Limibacter armeniacum: one gene and its partner. The protein of the gene in region 1 binds, or shares a complex with, the protein of each later gene. Links are inferred from orthologs where the notes say so. Each region holds a gene or a part of one and is shown in the gene's direction. Other genes may lie near its edges. The genes, in order: groL and metK.

Evidence for each region.
Region 2: the proteins of groL (region 1) and metK are in contact, whole or in part, in a cryo-EM structure (PDB 8P4O), measured with the Escherichia coli proteins. The link is inferred for Limibacter armeniacum from one-to-one orthologs.

What each region holds. Positions count from the first base shown.
Region 1 is NZ_JBAJNO010000009.1:807,175-822,649, forward strand. Bases 6,442-9,313 are described here. They hold groL (chaperonin GroEL), read left to right. Parts: upstream 6,442-6,997; coding sequence 6,998-8,629; downstream 8,630-9,313. Other genes in these bases: V6R21_RS21175 (co-chaperone GroES), read left to right, coding at 6,652-6,930; V6R21_RS21185 (hypothetical protein), read left to right, coding at 8,798-9,313. Outside these bases: V6R21_RS21145 (bestrophin family protein), read left to right, coding at 1-561; methylmalonyl Co-A mutase-associated GTPase MeaB, read left to right, coding at 675-1,673; V6R21_RS21155 (30S ribosomal protein THX), read right to left, coding at 1,718-1,840; V6R21_RS21160 (hypothetical protein), read right to left, coding at 1,957-3,153; V6R21_RS21165 (sodium-translocating pyrophosphatase), read left to right, coding at 3,585-5,801; V6R21_RS21170 (hypothetical protein), read right to left, coding at 5,861-6,199; more of V6R21_RS21185, read left to right, coding at 9,314-9,412; V6R21_RS21190 (SanA/YdcF family protein), read right to left, coding at 9,464-10,177; V6R21_RS21195 (aldose epimerase family protein), read left to right, coding at 10,824-11,867; V6R21_RS21200 (alpha/beta fold hydrolase), read left to right, coding at 12,203-13,111; V6R21_RS21205 (Ppx/GppA phosphatase family protein), read left to right, coding at 13,245-14,135; V6R21_RS21210 (DUF2179 domain-containing protein), read left to right, coding at 14,308-14,898; V6R21_RS21215 (cation:proton antiporter), read right to left, coding at 14,987-15,475.
Region 2 is NZ_JBAJNO010000009.1:2,303,605-2,319,084, reverse strand. The notes cover bases 12,352-15,228. They hold metK (methionine adenosyltransferase), read left to right. Parts: upstream 12,352-13,089; coding sequence 13,090-14,367; downstream 14,368-15,228. Other genes in these bases: V6R21_RS27420 (patatin-like phospholipase family protein), read left to right, coding at 14,502-15,228; V6R21_RS27430 (hypothetical protein), read left to right, coding at 12,352-12,961. In the rest of the region: V6R21_RS27475 (co-chaperone GroES), read left to right, coding at 1,968-2,342; V6R21_RS27470 (YiiX/YebB-like N1pC/P60 family cysteine hydrolase), read left to right, coding at 2,383-3,033; ribosome maturation factor RimM, read right to left, coding at 3,079-3,606; cytochrome c biogenesis protein CcsA, read right to left, coding at 3,724-6,276; V6R21_RS27455 (superoxide dismutase), read left to right, coding at 6,645-7,244; V6R21_RS27450 (DUF2851 family protein), read left to right, coding at 7,403-8,683; V6R21_RS27445 (DUF1573 domain-containing protein), read right to left, coding at 8,729-9,805; V6R21_RS27435 (sigma-54-dependent transcriptional regulator), read left to right, coding at 10,741-11,901; more of V6R21_RS27430, read left to right, coding at 12,275-12,351; more of V6R21_RS27420, read left to right, coding at 15,229-15,480. UniProt on the Escherichia coli protein: Catalyzes the formation of S-adenosylmethionine (AdoMet) from methionine and ATP.

The sequences.
Region 1 (15,475 bases):
TTCCCTTATCTCAGTCCTGAGGAACTTCGCTACACAATGGACAAAAACAATAAGTCCACTACACTTCTTTACCTGCAATCCAATCATCTTAGGGAGCTCAAAGAAAAAGGGCTGATCTGGGAATTCTCATTTCTCGAACTCGAAAACCTTTTGCAGGAATTCCTCACCTTTCAAGGGCAATCCGAAAGAATCAAAAACTTCCCATATCCCCGTCAATACGCTACGCTCTCGTATATCTTTGTAATGATTTTCATTATCCTTTTACCATTCGGCATTGTCCCTGAATTCTCAAAAATCGCTACATCACTGACAGATAATTTCCCTCGTATCAGCGAAGTATTCACATGGCTGGCAATCCCCTTCTGCACCATCGTTTCATGGGTTTTTCACACCATGCAAAGAATCGGAGTGGTGGGAGAAAACCCATTTGAAGGGACTGCCAATGACGTCCCTATCTCCACCATTTCAAGGGGAATTGAGATTGACCTCCGCCAACTGCTGGATGAAGAAAAAAGCAGCATTCCTAAACAGTTTCCTGAAAACAAAAATGTCCAGATGTAAAACTGCGTTTCAAAAGCTATGATAGTGATAAATAAGGGGCTATTTTTGAATGGAGTCCATATGGTTGACGAATTCGTTTTTTTAGCTAACCTATAAATTACACTAACACATAAATGAAACAAAGAAGAAGGAAAAGACTGACAGCAGACGAATATGCACAAGGGATACTTGCTGGTGACAGGATTATCCTGAGCAGGGCAATTACACTAATAGAAAGTGCTTTGCCCGAAGACAATGAACTGGCAGAAACAGTATTGGAGAAAGTGCTTCCACAAACAGGTAATTCCTTACGGATTGGTATCACAGGTGTTCCTGGAGTAGGTAAAAGTACCTTTATAGAGTCATTTGGCAAGCAGCTTACTTCAATAGGTAAAAAAGTGGCTGTACTGACAGTTGATCCTAGCAGCCAACTGTCCAAAGGAAGTATTCTGGGGGACAAAACCCGCATGGAAGAACTGGCTCATGACCCTTTGGCTTATATCCGCCCATCAGCTTCAGGCTCTGCATTGGGCGGTGTCAATGCGAAAACCCGAGAGAGTATGTTACTTTGCGAAGCTGCTGGTTTTGAGGCGATCATTATTGAGACTGTAGGGGTCGGGCAATCGGAAACAACAGTACATGGCTTGGTGGACTTCTTCCTCCTGCTGATGCTTGCAGGTGCTGGAGACGAGCTTCAAGGTATCAAAAGAGGCATTATGGAAATGGCAGACACGATTGCCATCACCAAAGCTGACGGTGACAACCTGAAGCAAAGCAAAATGGCACAAAGAGAATATAAAAATGCTTTACATCTCTTCCCTCCTTCTGAGACTGAGTGGTATCCAAAAGTTTTGACCTGCTCTTCCCTTGAAAAAACTGGGCTAGATAAAATATGGGAAACCATTGTTGAGTATGAAAGCCATATGAAAACAAAGGGCTTCTTTAATCGAAAAAGGCAAAAGCAGAACTTGAATTGGATGCATGAGACCATCCATCAGCAATTGGAACAGCGCTTTTATCATCACCCTGCCGTAAACAAACAAATGAGTACGATGGAGCAAGATGTGATGAATGGTGAGCAGGTTGCCATTAAAGCAGCCAAACAGCTTTTAGAACTATACTTCAAATCATAAAACAGAAAATCCCCTTGGCTTTATAACCAAGGGGATTTTGCTTGCTACTTCTTGTTTTCTTTTTTGGGTTCATTTTTTACTTTCTTGGCTCTTCTTACTCCAAAAGAACCATTGGCTATTTTGCCTCTTTTAGATTTTCTATCTCCTTTTCCCATAGTATAAGTCATGTTTAAAGTTTATAAAAAATTACAAAAGATATAATAATCAATTAACGATTAATTCAAAATAAAGAACCGAAAAATTAACAATTTTCAATATTTAAATTCTAAAAACGCTATGTAGACTATTGTTCAAATGGAATGAAGATATACCTTCCTGCGTTGATCTTGGGGTTAAAATCCTGAATTAGCTTATGGTTTTTAGGGTTTTTGTAATACAGCTTCCCGATACTGAATGCTGTTTCACCCTTCTTTACATAATGCACCCCTTTTACTGGCACAATAAACCAACGCTCATCCATTGCATCCTTATATTCGATAGCCGCAGGGTTATAAATGTTGAACTTTTCAGCGATCATGGTTCGAGTGTAAACTCGCTTTTTATCCCTTAACAGCCCATACATTCTGAAATGTTGACCATCATAAGGGTCAAACCCTGTCGCCTTTATTGAACCGACCTCTTTTGCTTGCAACTTCTTAAAAGCCTCCACTTCATCACTCAACAAAGTGACATCTTTTGACAAGCTGTCAAAAAGGGTTTTGTTCTCTTCCAACCTACTTTCCCATTTGGCTTCATTGTTTCTATGCAGCATCAGTACCAAAGCAGTAAATGCAACAAATACACTGAAAGTCAAGATGGCATTCCGACGTTCGTTTCGATATGTTTTTGAGTAATCTTCTTTTAGTTCTGCTACTTCCTGTACCTTCTGCATTGTATTTTCTAATTCTATTTTCTGACCTTTTGACGGCAACATTGCTGACTCAAGCACAACAATCATCATGGGGTCTTCTTCTTTTTTCACACCTGAAAGGTTGTAAAGTAAGTCAGACTTCCCTTGAGCAGTCAGCCCTCTGTCTGCCAGAATCTTGACCAACATACTTTCTTCCAAGTGGCTGGAAAACTTTTTATCCCCAATTAGTACCACGTCATCTTCGGAAAAGACAACGTTTTTTTTGATAGACACATTGTGTGCCACATTGAGTTGTTCTCCAACATGAATTCTCAACAGCTCTGTTCTTCCTCGAAGTACCCAAACATCCCATCCTCCTAATATAGACAGCGTCAGCTGCTCTCCTCTTACCCAAGCAGCCACACTTTCTGACAACCTATTGGACAAGACATTGGCTTTGACAGCACATTCGTCAAATGGCTTATCTAAACCTTCTGCATCTTTCAAGTAGCTAATGATTTCCTCCTTGGCGACAGATGTAACAGGTCCTGTCAGCAAAGCCAGAAAATCAAGGTCAGTTTCCTGTTCTGTCTTCAGCTGTACTTTTGGGTTCTTCCCAGAGGATACACCAAAAAAATTGTATCGAATCATATTCGGGATTTCGTGGATTTACTGTTTGTTTTCTCTTAACCCAACTTTTACTATTCCTCACACTCAATTGGGTCTGACAAATTTAATCAGCTTCATAAAGAATTAAATACTTCTTTCAGGTGATTGGGACTCTGTCAGGTTAAAGTATATCAAAATATTCATACTCTGTATGCTAAATTTACATACAGATTTTACAAAAACATATATAAAGGAAGGTTGTCAAAAACACAACGTGATCAACCTACCCATCCAACACTTAATACTTCACCTATAACACACTCACAACCAACATATTTACACACCTCATCAAATCTCATGCTATAGGAATTTAAAATTGTGAATTGTGGTTAATGTTAAAACAATGTATACAACACAATTACCTTCATCAAGCTATAAGCTTATTCAGAATATTTCAATTACTGCACTATACTATGCTCAACTCTATACTATTCCTTATTCCAGCAATGGCTGTTGTAGGGCTTCTTTATACCTATATGAAAGCCTCATGGGTAACCAGACAGGACCCTGGTGATCCGAACATGCAGGAACTAGCCCAACATATTGCCGACGGTGCAATGTCTTTCCTGAAAGCTGAGTGGAGGGTACTGGCTATATTTGCTGTCATAACGGCTTCGCTCCTTGCTTACTCAGGCACATTAGTAGAAAACTCATCACCACTGATTGCCATCTCATTTATCATAGGTGCCATTTTCTCTGCTACAGCAGGGTATATCGGTATGAGGATCGCTACCAAAGCCAATGTACGTACTACTCAAGCAGCACGTTCGAGCCTGTCCAAAGCCTTGATGGTTTCTTTCTCAGGAGGCACTGTCATGGGAATGGGGGTTGCAGGGCTTGCTGTATTGGGGTTGAGCAGTCTCTTTCTTTTATTTTATTACCTATATGTTGTACAGACAGGTGCTGGTGTAAATGGAATTGAGATGGAACGGGTAGTTGAAGTATTGGCAGGTTTTTCTTTGGGGGCTGAGTCTATCGCATTATTTGCACGTGTAGGTGGTGGTATCTATACAAAAGCAGCTGACGTAGGTGCAGACCTTGTAGGCAAAGTAGAAGCAGGAATACCAGAAGATGACCCCCGAAACCCTGCAACCATTGCTGACAATGTCGGGGATAACGTAGGTGATGTTGCCGGCATGGGCGCTGACCTTTTTGGGTCTTATGTTGCCACAATTTTAGGCTCAATGGTGTTAGGTCGTGAAATTGTCTCTAATGGCGATCCTGTTGGAGGAATTGGTCCTGTAGCCTTACCCATGTTTATCGCAAGTACCGGCTTACTGTTTTCCATCGCAGGAGTAGCTTTTGTTCGGATCAAAACGGATGATGGGGATGTCCAAAAGGCACTTAACTTGGGCAACTGGTCATCCATTTTACTGACCGCTATTTTTTCCTATTTCCTTGTTGGCTGGCTTTTACCGGAATCCCTTTCATTCAGAGGGCAAACATTTACACCAATGGGCGTTTTGGGCGCCATCATTACAGGACTAATAGTTGGAGCACTGATGTCTTACCTAACGGAGTTCTACACTTCCATGGGAAAACGTCCTGTCAACACAATTATTCAGCAGTCTTCCACCGGACATGCCACCAATATCATTGGAGGAATTTCTGTTGGCATGGAGTCTACCGCAGTACCAACCTTGGTGCTTGCCTGTGGCATTACAGCGGCTTATAGCTGTGCAGGACTTTATGGTGTTGCCATTTCTGCTGCTGGCATGATGGCAACTACTGCCATGCAACTTGCCATTGATGCTTTCGGTCCCATTGCAGATAACGCTGGTGGTATTGCCGAAATGTCAGGACTACCAGAAGATGTCCGAAAAAAGACGGACGTTCTGGATGCTGTTGGTAACACCACTGCTGCGACAGGTAAAGGATTTGCCATTGCCTCTGCTGCATTGACTGCCTTAGGACTTTTTGCCGCCTATGTTGGTATAGCTGGCATTGATTCCATAGATCTGTATAAAGCTCCCGTCTTAAGCTCTTTGTTTGTGGGCGCCATGATTCCATTTATCTTCTCTTCACTTGCCATAGCCGCTGTAGGTCGTGCTGCAATGGCAATGGTTCAAGAAGTTAGGCGACAGTTTCGTGAGATTCCCGGAATCATGGAGTATAAAGCCAAACCTGAATACGGAAAGTGTGTTGAGATTTCGACACAAGCTTCTATTCGGGAGATGATATTACCCGGTCTGATTGCGCTACTAGTCCCTGTTTTCTTTGGCTTTGCGTTTAAAGGTGTTTTTGAAAGTACTTCTTCAGCGGAAATGCTTGGCGGTTTATTGGCAGGTGTAACCGTTTCTGGAGTTCTTTTAGGGATGTTCCAAAACAATGCAGGTGGAGCTTGGGACAATGCCAAAAAGTCTTTTGAAAAAGGGGTCCTGATAGAAGGAAAAATGACTTTTAAAGGCTCTGATGCTCATAAGGCATCTGTAACAGGAGACACTGTTGGCGATCCTTTTAAAGACACTTCAGGTCCATCCATGAATATCCTGATCAAGCTGATGTCTATCGTATCACTAGTAATTGCTCCCTTTATCAGCATCAAGTCCAGTCATATCAATGAGAAGCCTAAACAAGAAAAAGTCTACAAGGCAAACTCTCCTTCCCCAATACTCAAGAAAGTAAACTAAGGAAGATTTCCTTCATGAAAAAAGCCCTTCAGAAATATATATTTCTGAAGGGCTTTCGCTTATGCAAGAAATGTATTTTTAAGTCTCTGGATATCTTCCTCTGTTACTCTGATATCGGCTTCAAGTTTTACAGCTTTTTCTCTCATCAAACTGAAAAACTCACGCCAATCTTCCAATACACACAAACCTCTCCTGACCTGTAATGCTTCCAGTTCTGCATGAAACTCAGGAAATGTCAACTCCCACCACCTTGATAACTGCGATGGCACATGTGCAATATTGTAATCCCTCTTTAGCGCCTGAAAAAACTGATTGGTTAATTGCTGTTTCTGTGACGACAGAAAAGCATGGAGTTGCATCGCTTCCTCCAACTTGGGGTTATGCGTAAATTTGTTCATAAGATTTTATTTTCTCGACCAAACGGTTGTGTTGTTTTAGCTTAATTAGGCTTCTGCATGGGTTTCCGTTCAATCAGGTTATCAACAATAATACTTCATAGCGTCAACGACAACGGATCTCACTCTATTTTAAAGTGATCCATATTGCAAAATAAAAACATTTATCCTTCTCTCATTATTCCCATAACCCTTTTTCCTCGACTTCTGTTTTTATTGCACAAAAAGGCATCAGGGATTTCATGACAGAACTGTCAGCCTTTCTGCTTTCAACAGATCGCGTATGTCATACTCTGCTGTCACACTGACAAGAGAGTCTGCAAATTTGTCAGTCCTTTTCACGATTCTGACCTAAATACAAGTTAAAAGTGGAATTGGCACAAGAAGTGATAAATCGTTAGGCGAAAAGGATAAATTTATCGCAAAAAATTAACAACGTTAAATCGTAAAATAAAATGTCAACAGTAAACATCAAACCACTTGCTGACAGGGTTCTGGTTGAACCTGCAGCAGCAGAAACTACTACAGCATCAGGCATTATCATCCCTGACAACGCAAAGGAGAAACCACAGAAAGGAACTGTTGTAGCTGTTGGTCCTGGTACTAAAGATGTTGAAATGACCGTGAAAATAGGTGACACTGTACTGTACGGTAAATATGCGGGTACTGAGCTCAACGTTGAAGGCAAGGACTTCCTGATCATGAGAGAGGCTGACATCTTCGCTATCATCTAATACCAAGTAGATAACTGATTTATCTAGTCGAACAATTTTTGATTTAAACACTAAAACACATATAAAAATGGCTAAAGAACTTTTCTTTGATGCAGACGCAAGAGAAGGTCTGAAAAGAGGCGTTGACGCATTGGCTAATGCAGTTAAAGTAACGCTAGGACCAAAAGGTAGAAACGTAATTTTGGACAAGTCTTTCGGTGCGCCACACGTAACAAAAGACGGTGTTTCTGTAGCTAAAGAAATCGAACTGGAAGAGCCAATTGAGAACATGGGTGCTCAGCTGGTAAAGGAAGTTGCTTCCAAAACTGCTGACCAAGCTGGTGATGGTACTACAACTGCAACAGTACTGGCACAAGCGATTTTCCACTCAGGTATCAAGTACGTTACAGCGGGTGCTAACCCAATGGACGTTAAACGTGGTATTGACAAAGCAGTAATTGCTTTGGTTGCTGAGCTGAAAAAGCAATCTCAAACAATCAACTCTAATAAAGAAATCGCTCAGGTTGCTTCTATCTCTGCAAACAACGACGCTGAGATCGGTAACATGATTGCTGAAGCGATGGAAAAAGTTGGTAAAGACGGCGTTATCACTGTTGAAGAAGCAAAAGGTACAGAAACTGAAGTAAAAACTGTAGAAGGTATGCAGTTTGACAGAGGTTACCTGTCTCCTTACTTCGTAACAAATACAGAGAAAATGCAGGCTGAAATGGAGTCTCCTTACATCCTGATCTATGACAAGAAGATCTCGACAATGAAGGAACTGTTGCCTGTATTGGAGCAAGTAGCTCAAACTGGTAAGCCATTGGTAATCATCGCTGAGGATGTTGATTCTGAAGCATTGGCTACATTGGTAGTAAACAAAATCCGTGGTGCGCTGAAAGTAGCAGCTGTAAAAGCTCCTGGTTTCGGTGACAGAAGAAAAGCAATGTTGCAAGACATCGCTGTATTGACTGGCGGTTCTGTAATCTCAGAAGAGACTGGCATGAAGCTGGAAGATGCTAGCCTTAACATGCTGGGTACTGCTGAAAAGCTGATCATCGACAAAGACAACACAACTGTTGTAAACGGTAGCGGTGAAAAAGCGGCAGTAGAAGCTCGTGTTGCTGAGATCAGAGTTCAGGTCGAGAACACAACTTCTGACTACGACAAAGAAAAACTGCAAGAGCGTCTGGCTAAATTGGCTGGTGGTGTTGCGATCATCTACATCGGTGCTGCTACTGAAGTAGAAATGAAAGAAAAGAAAGACCGTGTTGATGATGCTTTGGCTGCTACAAGAGCTGCAGTTGAAGAAGGTATCGTAACAGGTGGTGGTGTTGCTTTGTTGAGAGCTTCTGCTTCTCTGGACAACATTGAAACTGAGAACGACGACCAAGCTCACGGTGTTACTATCGTAAGAAACGCAATCGAAGCGCCACTGAGAACTATCTTAGAGAACGCTGGTGTTGAGCCTTCAATCGTTATCCACAACGTATTGGCTCACGAAGGTAACTACGGTTACAACGCACGTACTGACAAGTACGAGGACTTGGTTGAGGCTGGTGTAATCGACCCAACTAAAGTAACTCGTCTTGCACTGGAAAATGCTTCATCTATCTCTTCTCTGTTGCTGACTACAGAATGTGTAGTTTCTTCGAAGAAAGAAGAAGGTGGTGCTCCAGCAATGCCTCCAATGGGCGGCGGCATGCCAGGTATGATGTAATTCTAGATGCTAGACATCTTTATATAAAAAGAGGGTTCCTGATTTCGGGAACCCTCTTCTGTTTTCAAGAATACCTATATTAACCGATTTATAACTACATTTGTAGTAAAACTAAACAACAATATTTTTCAACTCATTAAATCTACTATGCCTTCTAAACGATTTTTTTTGGATGATACCAAAATAGACACAATAGATATTTCATCAGGCTTTAATTGGAAAAACACAACTGTTAAATTCAATGACAAAGAAATTGGGAAGTTGAATAATAAAAAAGCCTTAAAAGAAGGAGGTGAATTCCAATTGGATGCTAATAGAACCTTAAAAATCCAATTAAAAGGTAATTATCAACCCGCTTTAGAACTACTCGTGAATGGAGAGCCAATCAAAGGTTCCGCAACTGATCCAGCTGAACAGTTAAATCAAGTATCTAAAATGGCCTTTGTTATTGGTGGTCTGTCAGTAGTGGCAGGGTTGATATCTGAGTTCATGAACTTTCCCATCTTAAACCAACTCGGGATCAACTTTTTCTCATGTATCTACGGCTTAATCATGATAGGCCTTGGCTTTTGGGTAAAGAAAAGATCATATATAGCCTTAGCATTAATCATTGGACTATTTATTTTTGACATTATTGGCTTGTTTATGTTAGCTATAGAAAATGATCACAATCCAACAAATGGAATAATGATGAAAGTTTTCTTTATCTTCTTTTTTGCAAAAGGATTTCCCGCTATTAAAAAACTAAAAGAATCGGAAACCGAGCTTTTGAAAGCAGCATAAAAACACACTCCCATTAAGATTAAGATCTTAATGGGAGTGTTTCATTTCCTGTTATATATAGATTTTTCGCCCTAGGTATTTAGGCTGCACATTCAGTACATATAAATCCAACATTACTTTTACCCTTGCCAAATACTCTCTCAAATGAGTTTGCAAGTGGCTTCGAAAGCTTACGTTTTTAGCATTGTAAGCAACAGCACTAATCCCTTTATGCTTGGCTATATAAACTGCTCTCTCATTCTGGAATTTTTGGGAAATAATAGTAATCTCCTGCTGATTAAATATTTCCTTAGCCCTTACCACTGAGTCTAAAGTCCTGAAACCTGCAAAATCCATAATAATCCTTTCAGACGGCACCCCTCGCTTCATTAAGGCTGCTCTCATATCACGAGGCTCGTTATAATACCTGCTGCTATTATCACCACTTACAATGATATACTTGATCTTCCCTGCCCTGTATAGCTCGACTGCTGCATCAATACGATAGTGAAAGTACAAGTTCTTTTTACCTGACTTCACAAACTTACTCGTTCCCAAGATCAACCCAACCCTATTGGAAGGCACCTCAGTTACACTATCATAGGTCAGTGACTTACTGTAATTGGAAATAAATGTGTCGCAGGCAAAAATAACCCCAACCATAAGTATGGCAATCAAGACCACCATCTTTGAAATTTGGGATATTTGGTTTCTCCTTTCTGCCAGATAATCTCTCAACACACTCATTCTTCTAGCATTACAGATCTTGTATAATTCAGCGGGCATCTTCTCTTCTTTTCTTCAATTCAAACAACAGTAACCTTGTCATTTTTGGCAAACATTCCTTGGTTACTGATAGCCGGTTAAAATCTTCTGGGTAAGAACGTAACGTCAACAGTTCTTAACAGCTAGATTCAAAATTTGTGCAAACATTCCAATCACACAAAAAACAATGCATACGATTACACATTTGTTTTACAAAGGACAGCCTTTGGAATCAGTTAGGCAATAACACAACTCAACTTTAACAGACCTAAACAGACTAATAAGATCTGTTAACTAAATGAAAACCAACAACCTTCGCCTTTTCTCCTTCAAAACAGTATAAGTTTATAAGCAATCATAAAGCAAATACTGACTAAAATATTATTTCCACAAGCCTATCTTAGGTTTTAGAAAGGGTTATTTATAACTCTTTCAGGTATCCACTTGGGTAAGGTTTCTTACCCTTTGGATGTCCTTCTCAAACAGTTAATTTTATTGTTTATTAACCTGTTCATGCTTGTTAAGCCATTGTCCTTTGGGCAGTGGCTTTTTTTCATGCTATATTTCTAAACGTTATGGACAAATAAAGTGTTCAAATTGTATATTTTGAAGCTTGTCGCTAGATTTGACGATAGTTCAATCGATCTAAATTCAGAATAAATCACCTATGGCACAGGTCTCAATTAAAAAAGAGTTTTGGGGAAAGGTAGATGACCATGACGTTTACCTATTCACCTTAGAAAACAAACAAGGCACTAAAGCGCAATTCACCAATTTCGGAGCCCACTGGATCAGTTTATTTACAGCAGACAAAAACGGACAATTCACAGATGTTTTAGTAGGGAAAGACTCTTTAGAGGGTTTACTGAAAGAACATCCTTTTTTTGGCTCAATTGTCGGGCGTTATGCCAATAGAATAGCCAATGGTAAGTGTCAGATCGATGGAAAAGAATATGAGTTTGCAATCAATAACGGACCTAATCATTTGCATGGAGGGATCAAGGGCTTTGATAAGTATGTATGGCATGCTGAAGCTTTGGATGATGCTGTTCGCTTTAATATGATCAGCCCAGATGGCGATGAGGGATATCCAGGAACACTACAGGTTTCTGTTACCTATACGCTGACAGAAGAAAATGAAATCAAGATTGATTATCATGCCACCACAGATAAGGTAACGGTTATCAACCTGACCAACCATGCTTACTTCAACTTAAAAGGAGATGGCACAGCCCTCAACCACCTAGTTGAGCTAAATGCCAGCAAATATACACCCACTGGCGACACCTCTATCCCAACAGGTGAACTGGCTACTGTGGCAGGTACACCAATGGACTTTACCAAAAGTAAACCTTTAGGACAAGAAATTGACGTTGACTTCCAACAACTCCAATTTGGACATGGCTATGACCATAACTATATCATAGACAAACAACCCGATGAATTGGGGTTTGCGGCAAAAGTAATTGAGCCAGAGTCAGGACGAACGCTAGAAGTACTGACCACAGAACCTGGTGTACAATTGTACTCTGCCAACTGGATCGGTGGGTGTGAAGCAAAAGGTGGCAAAATTTTGAATGATCGTGATGCCTTTTGTCTTGAGGCTCAAAAATTCCCAAATAGCCCCAACCAACCGACATTCCCTTCTGCTACCTTGAAGCCAGGTGAAACTTACCGCCAGACGACTATCTATAAATTCGGCCATCAATAGTCAACCTACGATAGCTAGTATATAAATAGACCCCGAAAGTCCTGATCCGGCTTTCGGGGTTTTGCTTTATGTTAAATTCCATTTCCAGTCAACCATCCTTCCTTATATATTCACCAACAAATGTTCATTCATTGATGAATATTTATTATTTTATATAAATAAAACAAGGTTATGCATTTCAGGTCTTCACCTGCATATCTCTCTTAACCTTAAAAAAATCTATTTGGTGAAGGCTTCATTCAGCACGTAGAAGACCCATTTCGCTTGTGATCCTAAAAACATCCAAGACTTACACAACACAGCTATACTACCTCAATAAATATAACAATACTAACATGAGCCATGCACTTTTAATGAAATACACCAATGATTCATCTCGGTTCTTAACAATCGAAGGAAACCTTATCCATTATCAGATAGATGGACCTGAAGACGGCTACCCGCTTGTCATGCTCCATGGCTCGTTTTCATCACTCCATACTTTTGACAGCTGGACTGAAATCCTGAAAGATACTTTCCGAATCTACAGGTTTGATCTTCCTGGGTTAGGGCTCACTGGGGCGATTCAGTCACAAGACTATAGCATCAAGAACCTGATGCGATATCTCGATATTTTTCTGAGTCGGATGAACATCCACACTTGCTGTTTGATTGGCAGCTCACTAGGAGGCTGGATTGCTTGGGAATATGCCTTGCTCTGCCCCTCCAAAGTCAAGCAATTAGTCCTGATAAGTCCTGCTGGGTTTATAGACAGAGAGAGTATTCCACTACCCTTCAGAATGGCCCGCACTCCTTTTATTCATCATATTATCAAATATGCCATCAATCGCTCCATGTTGGAATCTTTCGTAAAGGAAGTTTTCTATAACCAGAATAAGATAACCAATGAGCTTGTCGACCGCTACTTTGACCTTTTTTCAAAGGAAGGTTCCGCAGAAGCCTTTTATATCTTTGTAAACCAAAACTTCCACGAAAACACCCGTTTTCTGAAAAACATCTTATGCCCTACCTTGATTATTTGGGGAAAAGAAGACAAATGGATTCCTGTCAAAAATGCCCATAAATTTCATCACCTGATTCCTAACAACCATTTGGTCATCTACGATTTTGCTGGGCACATCCCTATGGAGGAGATTCCTGAAGAAACTGCCGAGGACTTGCTTGAGTTTCTCTCCAAACACCTTTCCACCAAGGTTCGTCCCACATCAAAGCCTAAGAAAGTCTCCAGCACATTCAACCAATAAGTGCTATTAACAAGTCATTTATTTTAGTTTTAAGCCTCAATTTTAGACTAATTTTATAGATAAAATCACTTAAAATTGTGTAAAATTGACACCTTATTAGATGATTTCTTGAATAACTAAACTATTACCGCACTTGATACTAGCTTCCATTGATATTGGTTCCAATGCCATTCGACTACAAGTAGTCAACGCCCATGAAAACTATGGGGACAAGGACTACAAAAGAGTAGAATATATCCGTTTTCCTCTCAGGCTCGGACAAGATGTTTTTAAAGTTGGTAAAATTACCCGAGCCACCGAAGAAAAGTTTGTCAAACTGATGAAAGCTTTCACTACACTGATGGACATCTATGAAGTTGACGACTATATGGCTTGTGCAACTTCGGCCATGAGAGAGGCTGAAAATGGCAAACAAATTATCAAGCGAATCTACTACCAGCATGGTTTGAAAATTGACATCATTGACGGCTCATTAGAGGCAGAAATCATCAACATGTCACTCAAACCCTACCTCCCTGATGGCAATGCCCTTCACATAGATGTAGGAGGAGGTAGTACAGAATTGAACATTTATCACAACAGGGAGAAAATTGCAGGCAAATCCTTCAAGATAGGCTCCGTCCGGAGTGGAAACCTCACCGAAGAAGAACGGGCTGAAAAATTCAGCAGCATGGAAATGTGGGTACATGCGCAAGATATTGACCTCAAAGGTAACTTTAAGGCTATCGGTACAGGTGGTAATATCAATAAGCTATTCAGCATGAGTCCGCAATCACAGAATGTGGATAAAACAACCACGATCACCAATATTCAGGAGCTTCAGGAATATATTGGCGAGTTTACCTACGAAGAGCGAATTAAAGAACTCCAACTGAACAAGGACAGGGCAGACGTGATTATACCTGCTTCTGAGATCTATATCAATTGTATGGAAATGGTAAATGCGAAAGATATTATTGTTCCCGGAGTAGGAATGAAAGATGGTATTCTCAAGTATATGAAAGCTAAAATGGAGGGTTATTAAAAAAGGGATCCTTCAGGTAAGTCAATCCGTGTTAAACCACTGAATATTAACGCTTTTTAATCAAGTACTAAAAAAATAGAATTCTCATTTTAAAGGGTTGATTTTCATCAACTATTTTCTATTTTTGCGGCGAAAATTTAACACGTTCTATCTAGGATTTTTACTGGAAACTATGCAGAGTTCTTTTGCCGACTTTTTAGGGATCAGCCCTGAAATCTTTGGTTATGTGGTATTACCACTTATGATCTTTATGGCACGTATTTCTGATGTATCTATCAATACGTTGCGGATCATATTTATGCTTAACGATCGTCGTGGATTATCCACTGTATTGGGTTTCTTTGAAGCCTTTATTTGGCTTGTTGCCATTGGTCAGATATTTCAAAATATCGACAATATATTGAGTTACTTTGCTTATGCAGGTGGCTTTGCAACAGGTATTTGGGTTGGAATGCACATTGAAGGAAAATTAGCTATTGGTAATGTAATTCTTCGTGTAATCACACAACGTGATGGCGATGCAGTTGCTAACCGTCTTCGTTATGAGGGTTACCGAATGACTGAGGTAGATGCGACAGGGTCACAGGGAAATGTCAAGATTCTTTTTCTGGTTATGAAAAGAAGACAGATTCCAGACGTTACTCACTTGATTCAGGAAACTAACCCGAAAGCATTCTATACAATTGAATCTATAAAAAAAGTAAGTGAAGCTACAGCATTAAACAGGATCGTTCCGGGGGCACTACTTACTGGTGCAGAATAAAGATTCAACCGCCTGTGATAAACCATATACAACAAAGCACTTCTAACAATGAAGTGCTTTTTTCATTTATCAAACAACATTCTAGTTACTAGATTTGAACCAATTTCTTGGTAACCAATACCCACGCAGGACTCAAAAAGATTGTAATAGCGATAATCACAATGGTAAGTTGATAGGAGTAAGAGGATATAATATGATGGTTATACCCCAATGAAGCCAAAACAAAACTAAACTCTCCAATCTGAGCCAGCAATGAACCTCCGTAAATGCTTTCTTTCCAACTGTTTCCCAAAAACTTTAATGACAATGTATTGATGCCATGGTTGGACAAATAGACAAGCAATACCAACCCTGCTACAACCTTCCAGTTTTCCACCAAGAAATTAAGATCTATCAACATACCAATTGACAGAAAAAATATAGAAACCAATATTATCCTGAAAGAGTGTAAACTATCATGAAGCCACCTTGATGAAGAAGTAGCATTGACCAGCATACCTGAAGCCAACGCTCCCAAACTTGCCGAAAGCCCAAGAAGTGAGGTCAGCAAAGCAAATCCAAAACACATCAGCAATGC
Region 2 (15,480 bases), 1.5 Mb from region 1 along the record:
AAGCCGCATGGTGATGTGTGGTGGAGCGCGTAGAAAAGCAAATGTAGGCATAAGTAACGATAAAGAGGGTGGGAACCCCTCTCGCCGAAAGACCAAGGTTTCCCGGGCAACGCTAATCGGCCCGGGGTCAGTCGGGACCTAAGGCTAAGCCGAAGGGCGATGCCGATGGCAAGCGGGCAAATATTCCCGCACCCGCATGGCAACGAAAGTGACGGAGTGTGTGACTCCTCGCGCAGTGACGGAATACTGCGTTGAAGGACTCGTCCGACAGTACTGCAAACCCTCGGGGGCGCAGATAGCAGGGGGAGCACGCTTCCAAGAAAAGCAAGCCATGCGGCCCGTACCGCAAACCGACACAGGTGGTTGGGTTGAGCATACTAAGGCGCTCGAGTGATTCATGGCTAAGGAACTAGGCAAAATGGTCCTGTAACTTCGGGAGAAAGGACGCCTCCTCCTTCGGGAGAGGCCGCAGTGAAAAGGCCCAGGCGACTGTTTAACAAAAACACATGGCTTTGCGAAGTTGAAAGACGATGTATAAGGCCTGACACCTGCCCGGTGCCGGAAGGTTAAGGGGGGACGTTAGCGTAAGCGAAGCGTTGAACCGAAGCCCCGGTAAACGGCGGCCGTAACTATAACGGTCCTAAGGTAGCGAAATTCCTTGTCGGGTAAGTTCCGACCTGCACGAATGGTGTAACGATCTGGGCACTGTCTCGGCCATGAGCTCGGTGAAATTGTAGTCGCGGTGAAGATGCCGCGTACCCGCAACGGGACGAAAAGACCCCATGAACCTTTACTGCAGCTTAGCATTGGCTCTGGGTAAGTGATGTGTAGGATAGGCGGGAGACTGTGAACCGGGTTCGCCAGGATCCGGGGAGTCGCCCTTGAAATACCGCCCTTTGCTTGCCTGGTGTCTAACCCTTAACGGGGGACATTGCTTGGCGGGTAGTTTGACTGGGGTGGTCGCCTCCAAAAGAGTAACGGAGGCTTTCAAAGGTCCCCTCCGTACGGTCGGCAACCGTGCAGAGAGCGCAATGGCACAAGGGGGCTTGACTGTGAGGCTGACAAGCCGAGCAGGTAGGAAACTAGGACATAGTGATCCGGTGGTTCCGCATGGAAGGGCCATCGCTCAAAGGATAAAAGGTACTCTGGGGATAACAGGCTGATCTCCCCCAAGAGCTCACATCGACGGGGAGGTTTGGCACCTCGATGTCGGCTCGTCACGTCCTGGGGCTGGAGAAGGTCCCAAGGGTTGGGCTGTTCGCCCATTAAAGTGGCACGCGAGCTGGGTTCAGAACGTCGTGAGACAGTTCGGTCTCTATCTGTTGTGGGCGTAGGAAGCCTGAGGAGTTCTGACTTTAGTACGAGAGGACCGAGTTGGACGAACCTCTGGTGCACCGGTTGTTCCGCCAGGAGCATTGCCGGGTAGCTATGTTCGGATGGGATAAGCGCTGAAAGCATCTAAGCGCGAAACCCGCTCCGAGATGAGGCTTCCCTTAAAGGGGTGTTGTAGATGACAACGTCGATAGGCTGCAGGTGAAAGGGTTGAGAGACCCGGGCCGAGCAGTACTAATCCCCCGTGACTTTCCTTCGCTTTTCTTCTGCCCGCAAGGCGGGCAGGCCTCCAGGCAGTATGGTACTATAAAAATCAAAGAAACAGAAAGCCTTTCAAAAGCCTTCATGGCGGTGAGAGCGCGGGTGAACACCTCTTCCCATTCCGAACAGAGCAGTTAAGCCCCGCAGCGCCGATGGTACTGGGATAACACCCGGGAGAGTAGGTCACTGCCAGTCTTATACAAGCACAAAGCCTTGCACATATCAATATGTCGCAAGGCTTTTTTTATTATCAATTTTATCTCCTTTCAATACTACAATTCTTATTGTTTTTGTGTCCCAAAACCAAAACAGCGAGATGTGTTGTTGGTTAAATGAATAATAGGTTTAATTGTATTCAAAGATAGGTTAATATGATGTATGCATCTGAAGACAGCAAGATTAAGAATCTGATTGTAATAGGAGACCGTGTATTAATTAAGCCTCTTACGGGAGGTAACAAGACTAAGAGTGGATTATTTTTACCTCCAGGTGTTACTGAGCAAGAAAAAGTGCAAAGTGGTTATGTAATTAAAATTGGACCGGGCTATATGATTCCAAATGCGGGGGATGATTATGATGAGCCATGGAAAGATTCAGCAGAAACAGCACGTTATATGCCATTGCAAGTAAAAGAGGGGGATATGGCTATTTTTCTACAGAAAAGTGCCATTGAGGTAAAATATGATGAAGATAAGTATTATATCGTACCACAGCATGCAATACTGATGGTTGAGCGAGAAGCATTTTAAGCCTTTGGTTACCCAAGGGCTTTTTTATAATCAAAAGTTTATGAAAAGGATCTTAATATTATTACTGACCCTAACTACGACTTTTAGTGTTTGGGGGCAAAGTGAAAAGTTCGAGTTAGAAGAAGGGGATATTCTATTTCAGGATCTGGATTGTGGTCCATTCTGTGAAGCAATTGATAAGGTAACTGATGGATGGGAAGGAAACGACTACTCACACTGTGGCCTATTGGTGAAAGGTGAAGATGGTAGTTGGATAGTACTGGAAGCTGTTGGTAAAGGTGTTTTAGCAACTCCATTACAAGACTTTTTTACTAAAAAAGTAAAGGATGATTTTATTTCGATTGGTCGTTTAAATAGCGAGTATCAACCATTAGTACCTAAAGCGATTGAATATGCATGGAGTCTTTTGGGAAAACCTTATGATGATGCCTTTGTCATAGGTAATGACAAGTACTATTGTTCTGAGCTAATATATGATGCTTATAAAAGTGCCAATGAAGGTGATCCTATATTTAATCTGAATCCAATGACTTACAATGACCCAGAGACAGGTAAACCGTTTTCAATTTGGGTAGATTATTTTAAGGCATTGGAGATTGAAATTCCAGAAGGGAAACCAGGGTTGAACCCAGGAGGGATATCACGTTCTCCTATTTTGAAAATGTATAAGGTAAATGCTTCAAGTTTATAAAGGCTAAATAAAAAAGGGATCCAATTAAGGTCCCTTTTTTATGTCTTAGTCTTCCATGTAAACATCGACTAATCCTTCAGGAAGATTAACTTCCAGTTCTTTGGTATCATGATTTGCCCTGATGACAATATCATCTGTTACAGGGATAAGAACTTCTTTGCCTTTGTAAGACATGTTTATGATATCTTGGGCTGCATTAGTATAGACATTTTTTACCGTGCCTAGTTTTCCTTGTTGTTGGTCAACAACTGTATAGCCAATTACTTCATGATAGTAAAATTGCCCATCTTCTAGCTCAGGAAGCACAGCAAGTGGCAAAAACAGTTGAGCACCACGTAAGGTTTCTGCAGCTTCAAGCGCATCAATATCTTCTAACTTTACAATGAAGCGATCCTTGTGAGTGACCATGCTTTCAATAAAGTAAGGAACCAATTGTCCTCTTTCTTCAATAAAGACGGTGTCCAGCTCATTGTAAGCAGTAGGGTCATTCACATCTAGAAAGAAGAGTACTTCACCATCCAGACCGTGGGTTTTTGTGATATATCCCAACTCAAAGCAATCGTCTTTTGTCATTTTATTTCAAGTTTTAATCTCTCGTAATTTATCTGTAGCCAAATTTGACAGCAAAGCCATTGCTGTAATTAGAACTTACGGCAATGGCTTTGTGATCACTATATGCTGAAGTATTTTTTATACAACTTCTTGCACTCCTTTGCTTTTGGCTTTTAATACCTTCTCTTCAATCTTGTTGGACTCGTTGTAACGTCGGATCATAGCCATGATAAAGCCAATACACATGACAATTGTACCAATCCATAAGATATTCACCAATGGCTTTTCTATTGCTTTCAGAATAACCCAATCCTTTTGAGATGTATTTACCGAAAAGACAAATCGTCCTGCTTGAGGATCAATTTCTGAAAGTGCAACTTTTAAACCTAGGTCCCTGTTTGTTGCCAGTAACATGCCTGGTTGTTTGTCCTTAATTAAGTAAGCAGGTTTGATATCCTGATTAACACCTAGAACACGCAAGTTAGCTTCAACAGCAACGTCATTAGGTCCAAGATCAACTCCTACGATTTTTTTAACAGGTGATACCCCATCAAAAACGACAAAGTAATCATGGATAATTAGTGTATCTCCAATCGCTGCAGGGAATTCCTGAGGTTCACTCCAGTTGATTTCCTCATCATCTGCTGCAAGGTTAGTAATATGCGTATAAAGGTCAATGTTCCAATATGAGGCAATATCCGGTGAAGGCAATAGTCCCATCTGAGCATTGTCCTGAATACGTGGATATAATGTGAATACCTCTCCTGATACCTTTTTATACTCTATCTCGTAGTATGTATTTTCGTTGTAAATCTGAATTGTATCACCCGCATGTGCGTAAGTCGTTCCCTTATATACTACATCCTCTTTCGCGATTGCCCTATAAGGATCAGAGAAGAATAGTAAGTCTTCTTTATTGATATAGCCAGGAATATCCCTAGAGGTCATACGTGGACCTTTATATGTCAATGTGTAATCGTTCATACGTTTCGGCTGGCTTCTGAAAAGCAGCAGGTTTTCTTTATTCATTTCTTCAGAAAACTCCGAATTGTAGATACGCCCTGACAAGTTAAGAGAAATGACTTTCTCGTAACCAGATGAGAACAGGATACCAATAATCATTAGAGCCATACCAATATGGGCAACAGCACCTCCTGATAGCTTAAAGTTCGTTTTAGCAAGCATCAGCAGAATCATACCATTGGATACCAAAGCATAAATGCTGGCAGTTAATACAACGATATAAGCAAGGTCCTGAACTTTGCCTCCTAGCATAATGGCAGCAGAACCAACCATTGTCACGATTAATGGAATAGCGAATGCATTCCAAATGTTTTTAGCATCCAGCTTTTTCCAATAGAAGAACTGTCCAGTACCAGAAAGAAGTGCGATACCTACAGCAAACCACATCTGGAATTTAGTATAGAACTCAACCTGATCAGCAGGAGGAGCAATGTTCGATTCAACTCCAAAGAATTTCCAGAAAGCATTCCATGCAGGAATGGAAGTTGGGATCAATACTTGGAATGCAGCCAGACATAATACCGTTGCGCCAATAAAAATCCAGAATTCACTGCTGTATACCGAGCTTTCCTCTTCTTTACTAGGGATGGTTTTCCAGTGTTTTGCCAATAGCCATACTGACATTACTGTAAATGCTAACAGGTAAAGCAACAGTTGCCCTGAAAGACCAAGGTCAGTGAAGGAGTGTACAGATGCTTCACCTAACACGCCACTTCTTGTTAGGAATGTTGAGTAAAGAATCAGAATGAATGTGGCAATTGTTAGAATCATGGCAGACTTAAGTGCATTACCACTTTTTCTGTAAGCAATCATTACGTGAATGCTGGCTACCATGATCAGCCAAGGAATATATACAGCATTTTCAACAGGGTCCCAGTTCCAGTAACCACCAAAGTTTAGCGTCTCGTAAGCCCAATAAGCACCCATCATGATACCTAACCCTAGTACAAATGCACCAAAGTGTGACCAGTAAAGAGCAGGCTTAATCCATTCTTTGTATTTACCAGTACGAAGACCTGCAATTACAAATGCAAAAGGAACCAATGTTACCGCAAATCCTAAGAAAAGGGTTGGAGGGTGAATCACCATCCATATGTTTTGTAGAAGTGGGTTCAATCCAGTACCGTCTTCAGGAACATAGTTAGGGTTGGTAGCAAATACAGGAGCTTCAATCGCGTCTCTTAATAAGATAAATGGGTCGCTACCAATGTTTGTGCCTAATAAGTCAATACCTAGGATCATGGAAACAAGGAATGCTTGTACCAATGCAAAGACTAGCATCACATTGTTTTCCCAACTCTTGGCTGTTTTAATCAAAACTGCACCGATGAGTACATGCCAGAAAATCCAAAGAAGAAAACTACCTTCCTGACCTTCCCAGAAACACGAAATCATGAAGTGGGTAGGCAAGTTATTGGAAGAATGGCTCCACGCATAGTGGTACTCGTAATAGTGGTTGTAGATAATGAAGAATAGCGTGATAACTACTCCTATAACCGATGCACCATGCACGAGAAATGCCCCTCTTGCCAATTTTCTCCAGCTGTTTTCCTCTGCTCCTATTTGCAAAGAAGAGGATTTCCAGTAAGAGAAAGCAGACAGCAGCGCTGAGACGAAAGCGATAATCACCAGCGAGTGCCCTAATTCTCCAATAAAAGTATGTATCATCAGCGTGTATGTTTAGATTTTTTGATCCACAGAATAAGGTTTTTGCATCTATTAAACTGTGTAACGGTGAAAGAAATTCCGCGCAAAAGTACTAAATAAGTTTACCTTTTGCCATTGGCATTGAACCAATTAATCATTATTCAGATAAAAAACAGTAGTATATTAACCTTTGTTCATAACTATTGCCTATACCGGAATAAGGAAATTAGTTATAACTCTATCCCAATTTTTTTGTTAAGTTAGTGTATTGAAAATTTCATCAGTATTCATATGGTCAAATAACTATATGAGTCACAGAAGAAAGAAATTTTCAATGCATTCTGAGAATATGATTCAATAAATCTTTAATTCTAAAAACTACGTTAAAAATGGCTTTCGAATTACCTAAGCTTCCGTATGCGTATGATGCATTGGAGCCACACATCGATGCTAAGACAATGGAAATTCACCATTCAAAGCACCACGCTGCTTATACTAGCAAACTAAATGGCGCTATTGAGGGAACAGATCTGGAAGGTAAGTCAATTGAAGATATTCTGTCGGGTGAAATGAGCGCGGCGGTTAGAAATAATGGTGGAGGTTTCTATAACCACAACCTTTTCTGGACTGTAATGTCTCCTAACGGTGGAGGTACTCCATCAGGTGAGTTGGCTGATGCTATCGATGCAGCATTTGGTTCATTTGATAAGTTCAAAGAAGAATTTGCTAACGCAGCAGCTACAAGATTCGGTTCGGGCTGGGCTTGGCTATGTGTAAAAGGAGGTAAGTTGGAAGTATGCTCTACAGCAAACCAAGACAACCCTCTGATGAAAGGTGTAGGTTGTGAAGGTACACCAATCTTGGGCTTGGATGTTTGGGAGCACGCTTACTACCTGAATTACCAAAACAGGAGACCTGATTACATTTCAGCATTCTGGAATGTTGTGAACTGGGAAGAAGTAGCAAAGAAATTTGCAGCTGCAAAGTAATCTTGGCTGAACTGATACTTCAAAAGCCCTCTTTCATTTAGGAAGAGGGCTTTCTTTTTAGTCAAATGTGAGGAGGAAGTAAGGTTATGAGAGAAAATCGGTTTATCTGCGGACAAGAATGTGAGTAACTTCTGACAGTTACCAATTAGAACCGAACAATGAAAGAAGATTTTCTCTATTTCCTGTGGCAGTTTCAGTATTTCCACAAACACGATCTTTATACAGACGAAGGGGAACCATTGCAGGTGTTGTACCAAGGTTATCAGAACGAACATTCGGGTCCTGACTTCTCAGAGGTAAGGATAAATATTGCAGGAATCGAATGGGCCGGCAATGTAGAAATTCATGTAAAGTCATCAGACTGGTATATGCATGGGCACCAAAATAATAGAGCCTATGATAACACTGTTTTGCATGTGGTATGGCACAATGATAAAGCCGTTTCCAGAACAGATGGTACTTTAATACCTACACTTTCACTACAAAATCTGGTGGACCAACAGTTGTTGGAAAAGTATAAGGTGTTAAAACAGTCTTTGTCAGGAGTGGCTTGTAAAGAGCATTTTTTAAGTGTTAATCGCTTAACCAAGTTAGCTATGCTAGATAGGGTGATGATGGAGCGATTAGAAAGAAAAGCAGAGGAGGTGTTAGGAATTTGGCAAGGTACAGGTGGCGATTGGGAAGAAACAGCTTATCGTTTGCTATCGAGAAGTTTGGGTGGTTCTGCAAATAAGGAAGCCTTTTTACGATTGGCAGGAGCAGTGCCATTTAAACGTATTCTTCAACATGTTGACCAACCTGCTCAGGTTGAGGCTATGTTGTTTGGGCAGTCTGGTTTACTTCCTGAAGTTTCTGATGAAAACTATCCCACTTTTCTGAAAAAGGAATACAGTTTTTTAAGTCATAAGTATGCATTTGGAACAGGACAGATGAAAGCTGAGGAGTGGAAGTTTGCTCGATTAAGACCAGCGGGGTTTCCAACGATGCGGATAGCGCAACTTTCAGCTATCTTAACCAAGAATCACCGTTTCTTCTCAAAACTGATCTTGCTGGAAGAACAAGATGCACTCATGGATTTGTTAGAGGCTGATGTCTCTGAATATTGGCAGGAACATTATTTCTTTGGGAAAAAGGGAAAAGGAACCCGATTGGGAAAGCAAATGATATCAGGAATGATTATCAACACAGTTGTTCCCTTGTTGGTTGCTTTTAGCCGTGTTAAAGGAGTGGATCGTTACCAGAATAAAGCAATCCAGCTTTTGGAGCGTTTGCCATCCGAACAGAATAAGATAATAAGAGATTGGAAGGCGCTGGGTTTGCATTGCGGAAGTGCTTTTGATACTCAGGCCTGTATTGAATTGTACAATAATTATTGTAAAAGCAAAAGGTGTTTATCCTGTTGTATAGGCGTAAACTTATTGAAAAGACAAAAGGCATAAGAATACTGCTTCTTATGCCTTTTGCCCCATCATATTGATAGCTTTTTATTGTACTTCTGCCTGTATCACAACTTTTTGAATTGGTGTTAGCGGATCGTTGGAGAAGATGGTAAGTGTTCTTACCTGCTTACCTTTTTCGCCTGTATCCAAAAACTTCACATTGATATTGACAGTTTGATAAGGCTTTATATTTTTTGAATCAATTCCCATTAATTCGCAGCCTTCATCTGTCTCCACCTTCTGAATTTCAAGGTCTGATTTCCCATTGTTCATGACCTTGATACTTACCAAGCGGTATTCCGAAAGTTTGATTTTACCTAACTCCACTTGTCGGTTCAAAATAGAAATACTTGGCTTATCAGGATTATTTTCTTCCTTGTCGGTAGGTGTATAAACAACAGAAGCGATTACTGGTAAATCCACATACTGATTGAGGGAGTCGTTGGTGAAGAAACGAATGTTATCTACTGCATAACCTACTTTTTGCATGTCAGCAGGGTTGTAGAAGATATCAAATGCAGCTGCACTATGTGCAGGCACCACAGGCTTACCTTCAAAGTTGATGGCAATGTGCTTAGGTGTTAAAGGAGCCTTTTCAAGTTCTACTGCATAGTCATTGTCATTGAAGAATGTGACTGTTTTGCGTACTGTCCCGTTACTTTTCACTGTGCCCAAGTTGACAACCTTATGCTCAAAGCGTAAAGGACCTATCATAAAAGGGTATCGTGTTTCAGCAGGAATACCACTAGGCTCGATAGTACCTGAGATTTCTAGTTCATAGATTTCTTTCGATCCATCGAGTTTAACCTTGAATGTTTTATTGAATGGACCTGCTTTGTAAGGATGAAATTCAATCCTGATAGCTCCAGTGTCCCCCTTTTTAAGTTTGTCATCTGGAAACTCTGCAATCGTACAAGAGCAGTCTGTTTCTACCTCTTTCAATGTTACAGGCGCATAGGAAGTAACGTCAAAAAGGAAATCGTAAATAATTGGTTCATTGGTTAGGTCAGTTTTGCCTAGATAGGCTTTTGGGGTTTTAAATACCAATGCTTTCTGTGCAAATATGGATGCTGATTGCATCAATAAGCATAGCAGGAAAGCTGCAGTCAAAGTCTTCCTCATCACTTAAGTAATCTTATTTCGGTTATTTTTATTTGTTAGGAAATGTTTTCCTATCGGTTATCAGCTGAATCTGAAAGTGCGTAAACCCATGGTAAACAGTCGCAAATATAGACAAAACTCTATATACTGAATATGCCATGGAAGATAAACCTCAGGAGTGCATTTAACATGTTGCCAACAGACTTTCAATAACTATGCAAAAAATTGTACTTTTGTCAATGAAATACAGACTGTCTTATCGCTGTAGTAGTTTCTTAGGAAATGCTGAAGAGGAAAGTCCGAGCACCATAGAGCACCGTACTTCTTAACGGGAAGGCACTGTTTCGGCAGTGACAGAAAGTGCAACAGAAAGCAAACCGCCTTGCATTTGTGAGGTAAGGGTGAAAGGGTGGGGTAAGAGCCCACCGCATTGTTGGTGACAACGGTGGCATGGTAAACCTTACGGGGTGAAAAACCAAATAGGTCTCGTCTGTCGGCTTTTTCCACCGGCACAAGGTTGCTCGCCTTGTGACCTGCTTTTTCGAAAGTGGTTGGACGAGATGGGTAGGTTGATGGAGCCTGTGGGCAACTGCAGGCCTAGATAAATGATAAGAGCCTCTGCTTGCAGAGGTACAGAACTCGGCTTATAGGTCTGTATTTCTTTTTACCCGAAAGGTTTATTAGAAGCCTTTCGGGTTTTTTATTGTTGCAAGATTCAGGTTCAAATCTGTATCTTTTGGAGATGATCCATTTTTGGATAAAAATGAGACAGTTTTAGGGCGAGGTTGAAATCTTTTTGAAGACAGAAGTAAGATATAGTATAACCTTTGCTCTATAATTTTCCCATAAGAGAGCACAGCTGGAGCAGTATGGTGAAAAGAGGCGTAGAGGAGGCTTGTGTTTCTTAGTCTTGTGACGTAATAAAATATACTGAACACCAAATAAATCACCTTATTATGAAGGCTAAAATCCTTATCATAGATGATGATAAGAATATCAGAATGACCCTTAGGGAGATTCTTGAGTTTGAAAACTATGTGGTAGAAGAGGCTAAGGATGGAGAAGAAGCCTTGGAAAAACTGGTTATAGAGGACTACGATGTAGCACTTTGCGATGTGAAAATGCCTAAGATTGATGGCATTGCAGTATTGGAAAAAGCAATGGAATATGGTAAGAACACACAGTTTATCATGATTTCGGCTCATGCCAATATTGATATGGCGGTAGATGCTACCAAGAAAGGTGCCTTTGACTTTATCTCTAAGCCACCTGAACTGAACAGGTTATTGTTGGCAGTCCGAAATGCACTTGACAAGTCTACATTGGTAGCTGAGACCAAGGTATTGAAGAAGAAAATTGCCAAACGCTTTGACATCGTAGGTGACTCAGACCCTGTCATGCATATGAAGGAGACGATCGAGAAAGTAGCTCCTACTGATGCAAGAGTGATGATTACAGGACCTAATGGTTCGGGTAAAGAACTGGTGGCAAGATGGATCCATGGAAAAAGTGATCGATCAGCAAACCCTTTGGTTGAGGTGAACTGTGCCGCTATTCCAGCTGAATTGATTGAAAGTGAATTGTTTGGTCATGAGAAAGGCTCTTTTACCTCGGCTCATAAACAAAGGATCGGTAAGTTTGAGCAGGCAGATGGAGGTACACTTTTCTTGGATGAGATCGGTGATATGAGCCTTTCAGCTCAGGCAAAAGTGTTGAGAGCACTTCAGGAAAACCGCATTACACGTGTTGGAGGTGATAAAGACATCAAGGTAGATGTACGAGTATTGGCGGCTACCAACAAGGACCTGAAAGAGATGATTGCCGAGAATAAATTCCGAGAAGACCTTTATCACAGGTTAAGTGTAATTGTAATAAAGGTACCTTCCCTGAATGACCGTAAAAATGATATTCCACTTTTGGTTGAGCGTTTCTTGGAAGATATTGCTGCAGACTATGGTAAACCTAAAATGACGATTACCGAAGCAGCATTAGAAAAACTGAAAGGACATGACTGGACAGGAAATATTCGTGAGTTGCGAAATGTAATTGAAAGACTGACAATTATGTCAAGTAAGGAAATTACAGAAACAGATGTTGAGAGGTATTGCTTTATGTAATACTAAACTCAAAAAACCGGATGACGAAAGCATCCGGTTTTTTTTGTTAGGTCCATTCTGACTTCTATGACTCACAAAGCCATTTTTTAAGATTCTTAGGAAGTTTATCCGGAAATGTCTAGTTTTGCGCTGCTTATCAAGAAAGATGGAGGGACTGGGCCCGATGAAATCTTAGCAACCTGGTGTTACAAGGTGCTAACTCCCAGCCTGTATGGCAGCAATGTCCGGGCAAAGATGAGATCTGACAAATTTCCCCACCTTTCCCCTTCCTTGATAGCTTTTCCCTGAATAGATTCTTAATTTAAGATAAGGGTTGCAGGAGCTGTATTGACCCCAAAAAGTAGAGGAGGTTACATACTTTAATTACTAATAAATGAATCGTCTTTTAAGAACACTGTTCTGCTTGGCGGTACCCTTATTGGTTACATCTTGCTTTGAAATTCGTGAAGATATATACCTAAAACATGATGGTACAGGCCGCTATGAAATGATGCTTGATTTCTCAGAAGCCAAGACCATTTTAGAGCAGGTAAATATTAGTTCGTCTCATATTCCAGGCTTTTGGGAAGGAAACAATCCTTTTTTGCACATGGACTCAGTGATGCAGAAACAAGCTTATCAGGTAGCGACCCAATTTGGAATAAGAGACAGTAAAGCTTTGGTAGATCATCAAAACTTTAGATACGGAATAGGGTTTACCTTTAAAAGTGTGGCTTCACTGAACAATGCACTGGTAACGGTTGCCAATTGGCATGGTAAGGAACATGAGTTTTACAGTTATGCAAAAGGAAAGTTAAAACGAAATGAAGTCTTTTACTGGAATGGGTTAACTGAAAAACTGGAGAGTGAGTCTTTACATCAAGAGAATGTTGAGGAATATGCGAAAGAACTTTATAACCGAGCAGGGTATGAGTGGGTTCTACATACAGAAGGTAAAGTCAGTAAGATAAGTAACAAGGGGGTATCACTATCAGAGGATAGCAGTACTGTAAAGTATAGAACTAAGTTAAAGTTTGTGAAGGAGGGAAACGTAAAACTCCGAAATACAATTAAATTTTAAGACTTTGGATATGTTATAAGGTTAGCCATCAATGACAATAGTCTGCTTTTTAGAAGCATAACGATCAGCGAAACCCTATGATAGCCCATAATTATATATAGAATCATTTATAAATACAGAATATCAATATGTCATACTTATTCACTTCAGAGTCTGTGTCAGAAGGACACCCAGATAAAATTGCGGATCAAATTTCAGATGCGATCCTTGATGCTATGCTACAACAGGACCCGGATTCAAGGGTAGCTTGTGAGACAATGGTGACAACAGGACTAGTAGTAGTGGCTGGCGAAATTACGACAAAGGCATATGTTGAAATCCCTGATATTGTAAGGGAAACAATTGCTAAAATCGGTTATGACGAAGATGACTATCAGTTCTCGGCAGACTCTTGTGGTGTACAGGTGGCATTACATAGCCAATCTCCTGATATTGCACAGGGTGTTAACGAAGGAGAAGGAATAGATAAAGAGCAAGGAGCAGGAGATCAGGGAATGATGTTCGGCTATGCTACCAACGAAACGCGTGAGTACATGCCAATGGCATTGGCTTACTCGCACAGACTGGTAAAGGAATTAGCTAGAATCAGAAAAGAAGGGTCAGCGGTCATGTCATACTTGCGTCCTGATGCAAAGGCTCAGGTTACAATCGAATATGATGACAACCACAAACCATTGAGAGTTCATACGATTGTTGTATCAACTCAGCATGATCCATTTGCAGATGAAGCAACAATGCTTAGCACCATCCGCAAAGATGTTATCGAGCATGTGATTAAGAAAGTGATTCCTGTAGAGTTACTGGATGACAATACAATTTACCATATCAACCCGACTGGTAAGTTTGTGATTGGTGGCCCTCATGGTGATGCTGGTTTGACAGGTAGAAAGATCATTGTAGATACTTACGGTGGAAAAGGAGCTCACGGTGGTGGAGCTTTCTCTGGTAAGGACGCTACTAAAGTGGACCGTTCTGCTGCTTATGCATCTCGTCATATTGCCAAAAACCTTGTGGCTGCTGGCTTAGCAGATGAGGTGTTGGTACAAGTGTCTTATGCTATCGGTGTTGCAAAACCTGTTTCGCTTAACATTAATACATACGGTACTGCTAAAATTGATATGTCTGATGCAGAAATCTCGAACAAAGTTTCTGAAATCTTTGATATGAGACCTCGTGCGATTGTAGAGCGTTTAGGTTTGAAAAACCCTATCTTCTCTCCTACAGCAGCATATGGTCATATGGGACGTGATGCTTACAAAGGAGAAGTAGAACTACACCATGTGACAATTGAAGAGGACGATACAAAGAGAGTAGAAGTGAGAAGCAAGGAAACGAAAAACCTTGAATTCTTCACTTGGGAGAAATTGGATTATGTAACTCAGGTGCAAGAAGTGTTCGGTCTATAATTCCGAGTACCTAAATTTTACTATATTCGTAAGGTCCTAGACAAGCTTTGTCTAGGACCTTATTTTTTGTAGGTAAGTCATACTTTTTTGTAAAGTTACAGTGATTACTTGTTGACCTTTCATAGACCAACTTAATGAGACAAAAGCTAACCGTTTTTATATTCATTTTTTCTTTCCTTTTATCCTTCTCATCCTTAGCACAACAAGCATCAGACCGTAAAACAGTAGGAGTGGTACTTAGTGGAGGTGGGGCTAAAGGCTTTGCACATATTGGTGTACTTAAGGTATTAGAAGAACACCAGATACCTGTTGATTACATAGTAGGGGTGTCAATGGGAGCCGTAATTGGAGGCTTTTATGCGGCAGGGTATACAGTGCATGAAATTGATAGTATGGTCAGGAGACCTGAGTTTCAGACATGGGCTTCAGGGAAGCTGACACCAAAAGAGGAGTACTTGTTTGGTAAGAGAACCCTAGGTGCTGATATTCTCAATTTCCATATGAAGGTAGATACAAGTTTTACAACTAAAATAGATGCAACTTTTGTAAACGATGCTGCACTCAATTTTGCTTTAGCAGAACACCTCTACAAACCCATCAAGAAAGCAGGCTATAACTTTGATAGCTTGACAGTACCATTTAGGTGTGTTGCATCTGAAGTTTTTACGAGAACGCCTGTTGTGCTTAAGAAAGGTAATCTGGCTGAATCAATTAGGGCATCGATGGCAGTGCCTCTAGCTTTTCGACCTGTTAAGATAGATGGAAAATACCTTTATGATGGTGGAGTGCTAAATAACCTCCCTGTCAATGTCATGGAGGAAGAGTTTAACCCTGATATAATTATTGCGGTAAACCTGGGAGCAAAGGACTTAATAGAAGAGTACCCGTTTGATAGAGCTGATAAGTTGGTGGAAGGGGCTAATATATTAGGCCCCTTGATCATGAGTAATAGGGCTCCTGAAGCGTTGGGGGAAGAAGATGTGTTTATTGGTGTTGCAGTGGATGAATTTTCAGCAGCAGATTTTTCCTTACCTGACACTTTGATCAGGTTGGGTGAGTTGGCGGCAAATGCCCAGATCACAGAAGTCAGAAAAAAAGTAGGAAATAGAGTTG